3 regions of the Pantoea rwandensis genome follow, and region 3 is predicted to be linked to each of the others. Evidence: riboswitches for the same ligand, from Rfam matches in the RefSeq annotation. Region 3 holds a riboswitch; each other region holds the start of a gene.
What was found. Region 3 has a riboswitch for thiamine pyrophosphate ahead of thiC (phosphomethylpyrimidine synthase ThiC). Riboswitches for the same ligand answer to the same signal wherever they lie in the genome.
Positions count from the first base shown of each region.

Region 1: another riboswitch for thiamine pyrophosphate. It lies ahead of thiM (hydroxyethylthiazole kinase); the one in region 3 lies ahead of thiC (phosphomethylpyrimidine synthase ThiC).
Region 2: another riboswitch for thiamine pyrophosphate. It lies ahead of thiB (thiamine ABC transporter substrate binding subunit); the one in region 3 lies ahead of thiC (phosphomethylpyrimidine synthase ThiC).

Region 1 is NZ_CP009454.1:2,007,997-2,010,260, reverse strand. It holds gene thiD (bifunctional hydroxymethylpyrimidine kinase/phosphomethylpyrimidine kinase) at 1-289, opposite strand, end outside; gene thiM (hydroxyethylthiazole kinase) at 286-1,071, opposite strand; TPP riboswitch at 1,105-1,200, opposite strand; gene LH22_RS09180 (hypothetical protein) at 1,525-1,728, shown strand; gene ahpF (alkyl hydroperoxide reductase subunit F) at 1,795-2,264, opposite strand, start outside.
Region 2 is NZ_CP009454.1:4,015,082-4,017,345, forward strand. It holds gene sgrR (HTH-type transcriptional regulator SgrR) at 1-1,261, shown strand, start outside; TPP riboswitch at 1,297-1,391, shown strand; gene thiB (thiamine ABC transporter substrate binding subunit) at 1,439-2,264, shown strand, end outside.
Region 3 is NZ_CP009454.1:252,130-254,393, reverse strand. It holds gene thiC (phosphomethylpyrimidine synthase ThiC) at 1-926, opposite strand, end outside; TPP riboswitch at 1,017-1,117, opposite strand; gene LH22_RS01100 (Rsd/AlgQ family anti-sigma factor) at 1,374-1,880, opposite strand; gene nudC (NAD(+) diphosphatase) at 1,969-2,264, shown strand, end outside.

The sequences.
Region 1 (2,264 bases), 1.8 Mb from region 3:
CGCGTTTCAGCCTTTCGGCAACCACTTCGACAATCGCGGTTTCAGACAGCATGCCGATTTTGGCGGCATCGATGCGCACATCGTCCAGCACGGAATCCAGCTGCGCACCGACGAAATCAGGTTCGATGCGATACACCGACTGCACGCCACAGGTGTTCTGCGCCACCAGCGCGGTGATCACGCTGGTGCCATAAGCACCCAGTGCGGAGAAGGCTTTCAGATCGGCCTGAATGCCCGCGCCGCCGCTAGGGTCAGTACCAGCAATGGTTAAAGCATTAATGCGTTTCATACGGTGACCTCCAGCGTCCAGAGGTTATCCAGGAAAGCCGCGACAAAGCTGCCTGGCCCCTGAACGGCACGTGCCGCCTGTTCACCCGCCAGAGACATCACACGGCACGCCGCCGCCACATGCTGTAAACGGTCGCCCGGCAAGCTGCTGAAGGCTGCGACCACGGCTGAATGCGCGCAACCGGTGCCTACCACGCGCGTCATTAGCGGGCTGCCGCCAGGAATCGCCAGCGTGCGTGTACCATCGGTGACGTAATCGACTTCGCCAGTGACCGCCACCAGCGTGTGGTAATCCTGCGCCAGCTGTTGTGCCGCGCTCAGTGCCGCATCGGTCTGATGCACGCTGTCCACGCCGCGTCCGCCGGCAGCCTGGTTATCCAGCGCGAGGATTTCCGACGCGTTGCCACGAATCGCGGCGGGATGCAGGCTTAGCAACTGTTGGCAGAATTCGGTACGTAACGAGAGTGCGCCGACGGCCACCGGATCGAGCGTCCAGGGCGTGCCGACTTTGGCTGCGGATTGCACCGCCGCCAGCATCGCATCGCGCCGGTCGCGGGTTAAGGTGCCCACGTTGATCAGCAGCGCATCGGCAAAGCTCACAAACTGCGCGGCTTCTTCCGCATCGATCACCATCGCAGGCGAGGCTTGTAGAGCCAGCAGCACATTGGCAGTGAAGGTTTGCACCACGTCATTGGTCATGCAGTGCACCAGCGGTGCCTGCTGACGCAGCAGCTGTAGGGATTGCGCGAGTTGCGCGGGGGTAAGAAGGTCAGGCTGTGTCATAAAACTCCCAACCGGCGATCAAGAAGGCGAATGCGGTCAGGCATCTGACTTCCCTACGCTGGCATTATCCAGATCAGGTCAGCGGGTGTATCTCAGCCCTGTTTAACAGGGGCACCCCGAGTCATGGCATGGTGAACATGCCGCACACAGGATAAGGGCAGTTCGGGGGGTTGTAAATCGTGGTGCTTTGAAAGACGCGGAAAACGGCACTAAATCAAAATAGTTAAAATCATTCGACAGGCTGAATTTTAAAAAAAGCTATATCGGTCAATTATCATCATTAAATAATTCTCATCTGAATTTGCCAGATTTATTCTAATCACTGAAAAATCGACTAATAAACACCCGCCTTCGCATTCATTGATGCACATCAACGCCCCGCCCGCTGTGGCAAGGCCTAATCCCCCTCCGGACTTGAAGAGAGTCACTGCCTATCCAATTCCGGAATCGATAATGATCTCAAAATTATTCAGCTTTATTCCGCACGCCCATAAATGGCACGACATTCGTATTTCGCGTAAAGGCGCAATTTGCCCTTCCGGCCGCCACTATTTTTCTACCCATGTTGAAGCGCAATGCAAAGGTTGCGGCGAGCGTTTGCATAAAATTTATTATCGCGACATCAGCGATGCGGAAGCACGCCGTTGGTTAGGATGAATAACAGGCAAAAAAAAGCCCCGTAACATCTGTTACGGGGCTGCTGCGTGGCTATCGCAATAAAACTTATTCAGCCGGTTGGGTGCGGATCAGGTAATCAAACGCGCTGAGTGAGGCTTTCGCGCCTTCACCGCTGGCGATAATGATCTGCTTGTACGGCACCGTGGTGCAGTCACCGGCCGCGAACACGCCTTTCAGGCTGGTTTCGCATTTGGCGTCGATGATGATCTCGCCCATTTTGTTACGTTCCACCGCGCCTTCGAGGAAGGTGGTGTTGGGCAGCAGACCAATCTGCACGAAGATGCCGCTCAGCGCGATTTCATGGCTGGTCTGGTTGGTACGATCGATGTAACTCAAGCCAGTCACTTTGCTGCCGTCGCCTTTCACTTCGGTGGTCTGGGCATTCAGAATCACATCGACGTTTTTCAGGCTGCGCAGTTTGTCCTGCAGCACTTTGTCGGCACGCATTTCGCTGGCAAATTCCAGCAGCGTCACGTGCTCAACCAGGCCAGCCAGATCGATAGCCGCTTCAACAC
Region 2 (2,264 bases), 560 kb from region 3:
GCCCGGCTCGCCGCTGCGTCGTTCGGAAACTCATCTGGCGCGACAAATCTTTAACGGCCTGACGCGAATAAATGAGGAAAAGGGGGAAATCGAAGCGGATATCGCCCACCACTGGCAACAAACCTCCCCGCTCAACTGGCGTTTCTTTTTACGACCCGCGATTCGCTTCCACCACGGCCGCGAACTGGAGATGGAAGACATCATCGCCTCACTGGAACGTGTCCGCAGTCAGCCGCTGTTCTCACATATCGATAAACTGCACTCTCCCGCGCCCTGGACACTGGATATTCATCTGACGCAGCCTGATGACTGGCTGCCCTGGCTGCTGGCCAGCGTCAGCGCCATGATCCTGCCGCGTGAGTGGCCGACGTTGCGCCATTTTGCCCGTCAACCCATCGGCACCGGCCCCTACAGTGTGGTACGCAATCAGCAGACGCAGCTGAAAATTGCCGCCTTTGATGACTATTTTGGCTATCGCGCGCTGATTGATGACGTGTCGATTTGGGTGCTGCCGGAAATCAGCGACGAGCTGGTGTATGCCGGCGTGAAGCTGCAGGGGGAAACCGCCGATGAGAAGTCAGAAGAGAGCCGTCTGGAAGAAGGCTGCTATTTCCTGCTGTTCGACCAGCGCTCAGAGCGTGGTAAGGATACCCATTTTCGCCGCTGGGTGAGCTATCTGCTCAATCCGATTGCCCTGCTCAACCATGCGGGTGTGGGCTATCAGCGCTACTGGTTCCCGGCATACGGTTTCTTACCGCGCTGGCACCATCGCCGCGATCTCACCCCGGCCGAAAAGCCTGATGGGCTAACGCAACTGACCATCAGCTGGTATAGCCATCATGTTGAGCATGAAGGTATTGCTAACGCCCTGCGCCCGTTGCTGGCTGAACAGGGTGTCGAACTGATCACGCGCGAGCTGAGTTATGAAGCATGGTTCGAAGGTGAAGGAGAGAGTGACATCTGGCTCGGCAGCGTCAACTTCACTCTGCCGCTCGACTACGCACTGTTTGCGCAGCTCTACGAATTGCCGCTCATGCATCACTGCGTTCCGATTGACTGGCACGCAGATGCACAACAGTGGCGACAGAAAGCCTTGCCTCTGGCCGAGTGGAGCAAACAGTTGGTGAACAGCGACTTTGTTCATCCGCTCTTCCATCACTGGTTAATGCTGGAAGGCCAGCGCAGTATGCGCGGTGTGCGGCTCAACACGCTCGGCTGGTTTGACTTTAAATCGGCCTGGTTTGCACCACCGGAGCTGTGACACTTTCGCGCTGTCACAGAAGTGTCTAAAATAAGCCGTTCTCAACGGGGTGCCCTGGTATCGGGCTGAGAGAAACCCGTCGAACCTGATCCGGCTCATACCGGCGTAGGGATTTGAGATGAGCGATAACTCAGATCCTTTGCGACTCAACTTTATCTTCTCCTCAAGGAGCGCAAAGTGTTAAACAAAGTCTTGCCCGTGTTGCTGTTGGTCTCTGCCCCGGTGTTAGCTGCCAAGCCTGTTCTTACTGTTTACACCTACGACTCGTTCTCTGCAGAGTGGGGCCCCGGCCCTGCCGTCAAAAAAGCCTTTGAAGCCGAGTGCGGCTGCGAACTGAACTATGTGGCGCTGGAAGATGGCGTGTCACTGCTCAACCGCGTGCGGATGGAAGGCAAAAACAGCAAAGCCGATGTGGTGCTGGGCCTCGATAACAACCTCGTGCAAGCCGCCGAAAAAACCGGCCTGTTTGCGAAAAGCACCGTCGACACCAGTAAATTGCAACTGCCTGATAGCTGGCATAACGACACCTTCGTTCCCTTCGATTACGGCTACTTCGCCTTCGTCTACGATAAAAACAAGCTGAAGAACCCACCGAAAAGCCTGAAAGAACTGGTCGAAAGCCCGGAAAAGTTGCGTGTGATCTATGAAGATCCACGCACCAGCACGCCGGGATTAGGCCTGCTGCTGTGGATGCAAAAAGTGTATGGCGATAAAGCACCTGACGCCTGGCAGAAGCTGGCACAGAAAACGGTCACCGTCACCAAGGGCTGGAGCGAAGCCTATGGCCTGTTCCTGAAAGGCGAAGGCGATCTGGTGCTGAGTTACACCACCTCTCCCGCTTATCACATCATTGAAGAGAAGAAAGATAACTACGCCGCTGCGCCGTTTAGCGAAGGCCATTATCTGCAAGTGGAAGTGGCTGCTCAGCTCGCTAGCAGCAAACAGCCGAAACTGGCGCAGCAGTTTATGCAATTTATGGTGTCGCCAGCCTTCCAGCAGACCA
Region 3 (2,264 bases):
TCCTCCGCCACGCCGTTCACTTTCTCCAGTGCCTGATAAATGGGCACAGTGCCAATCGGCACCGGGCTGTTTCGCAAAATCCACTCGCGCGTTTCATGGATATAGCGTCCTGTGGAGAGGTCCATCACGGTATCCGCGCCCCAGCGTGTTGACCACACCAGTTTCTCCACTTCCTCTTCAATCGATGAACTCACCGCTGAGTTGCCTATATTGGCGTTCACCTTCACCAGAAAGTTACGGCCAATGATCATCGGCTCGGATTCGGGGTGATTAATATTGGAGGGTATGATAGCGCGACCGCTGGCAACTTCCTGGCGCACAAATTCGGCGGTGATATTTTCCGGCAGATTGGCACCGAAACTGTGGCCCGGGTGCTGTTGCAGTAGCACTTCACCACGAATACGTTCGCGGCCCATGTTTTCTCGCACCGCAATAAATTCCATCTCGGGTGTAATCATGCCCTGACGTGCGTAATGCAGTTGCGTGACGCAGCGGCCAGCTTTAGCACGGCGCGGCTGCGGTAACTGCTCGAAGCGCAGGTGATCCAGCCCTTCATCGGCTAAGCGTTGCTGGGTGTATTGCGAACTCAGTTGGTGGATAGCCTCACTGTCATCGCGTTCGGCGATCCAGTTTTCACGTAATCGGCTTAATCCCCGATGCACATCAATGGTGGCCGCGGGATCGCCATAAGCACCCGCCGTGTCATATACCGGCACCGGCTCGTTGTGCTCATACTGCGGATTCTCTTTTGTACCGCCAATGTGTGTTGGGCTGAGCTGGATTTCGCGCATCGGCACACGGATATCCGCTCGGCTGCCGGTGATCCAGATACGTTTGGATTGGGGGAAAGCCGTGCCCTGCAGCGAATCGATAAATTCCTGCGCTTGTGCACGTTGTTCACGACGAGAAGTTTTAGCAACAGACATAGCAAATTTCCTGAATTAAGGGGAAGTTGCTTGTCCAGAGTTCGGAAGGAGTAACAGGGACGATGCCGGGCGCCAACACGCATCGCTCTGTGAATGTCTACTCTTGTTCCCTTCGCAGGTACTAACCTGATCAGGTTCCGCGGATCCCGAATAAACGGTCTCAGCCCCTTAGGGCACTCCGACAAGGTTGAATTTTACGATATAAGCTACTTTGCTTGCCATTTCACGCCTGGGCAGTGCTCGTGTCCGTCACGTACTACGTGTACGCTCCGGCCCCTGCGCGCTGTCCGAGCGTGGACTGGCTGCGCACGCTACACTTATATCGCAAAATTTGACTCTAGATTTCTTTAAAGAGACGCATAAAAACGTGAATAGGTCTCAACAAAAAAGCCCATTCAGCATAAGAGGGCTTTTTCGGAATAACAAGTTTTTTACATGGGCCCGAGGTTAAGCGGGGCGAGCCATGCTGCTTTCGTTGGCGACCGGTGGGCGTGCCAGCTGGTTATCCCAGGCGAGTTGCACCAGCTTATCTTCCAGCGTGAAGCGCGACTCCAGTACTTCACCCACTTCGGATAATGCCTTCTGGAATTCTACGCAGTTATCGTCGTTGATGGCCTGCTGCAGATGGCTGTCATACAGTTGCATCATGCGATCGGTATTCGCTTCCAGAGCGGGATAGAGTTGGGCGGCCGCAATGAGCGGGCTATCGCCCTCCATCTCACTGATAATGCGTTCATAAATACTGAAATGACCGGTTGAGAGGTAATCAACCAGGCCGTGGCAAAACGCATCCAGCGCCTGTTCATCCAGAGCACTGAGCGCCTCTTTGTGTGGCTTGATGCCAATTAATGCGTAATAGCTGACAAGCAACTGTCGGCGCGCGCGCAGCCACGCATCAACGAGTTCATTATCGCCACTTACACGCCTGGCCAGGTCATCTAACTGGGTAAGCATATGGGGCTCCGGGTGAGTTATAGTTATCCATTCCACACTTAACATCAGGATTTCAGCGTGCCATTTGACGCTAAGGACAACGAATAAGATGCAACGTGAGATCTCAAGCGTAGACGCTGGCTGGTGGATTGTCAGCCATGAACAAAAACTTTGGCTACCGCAAGGTGAACTGCCGCATGGCTTATCCGGCGATTTTGGCCTGACAGGAAAAACCGCGATTTTGATTGGTGAATGGCAGGCGGAGAATGTCTGGCTGATACGTGAATCACGACCTGACAATATGGGATCTGTTCGCCAGCTTATCGACGAAGATGTTGGGCTTTTCCAGATGGTTGGGCGCGGAGTTCAACTCGCCGAATTCTACCGCTCACACCGCTGGTGTGG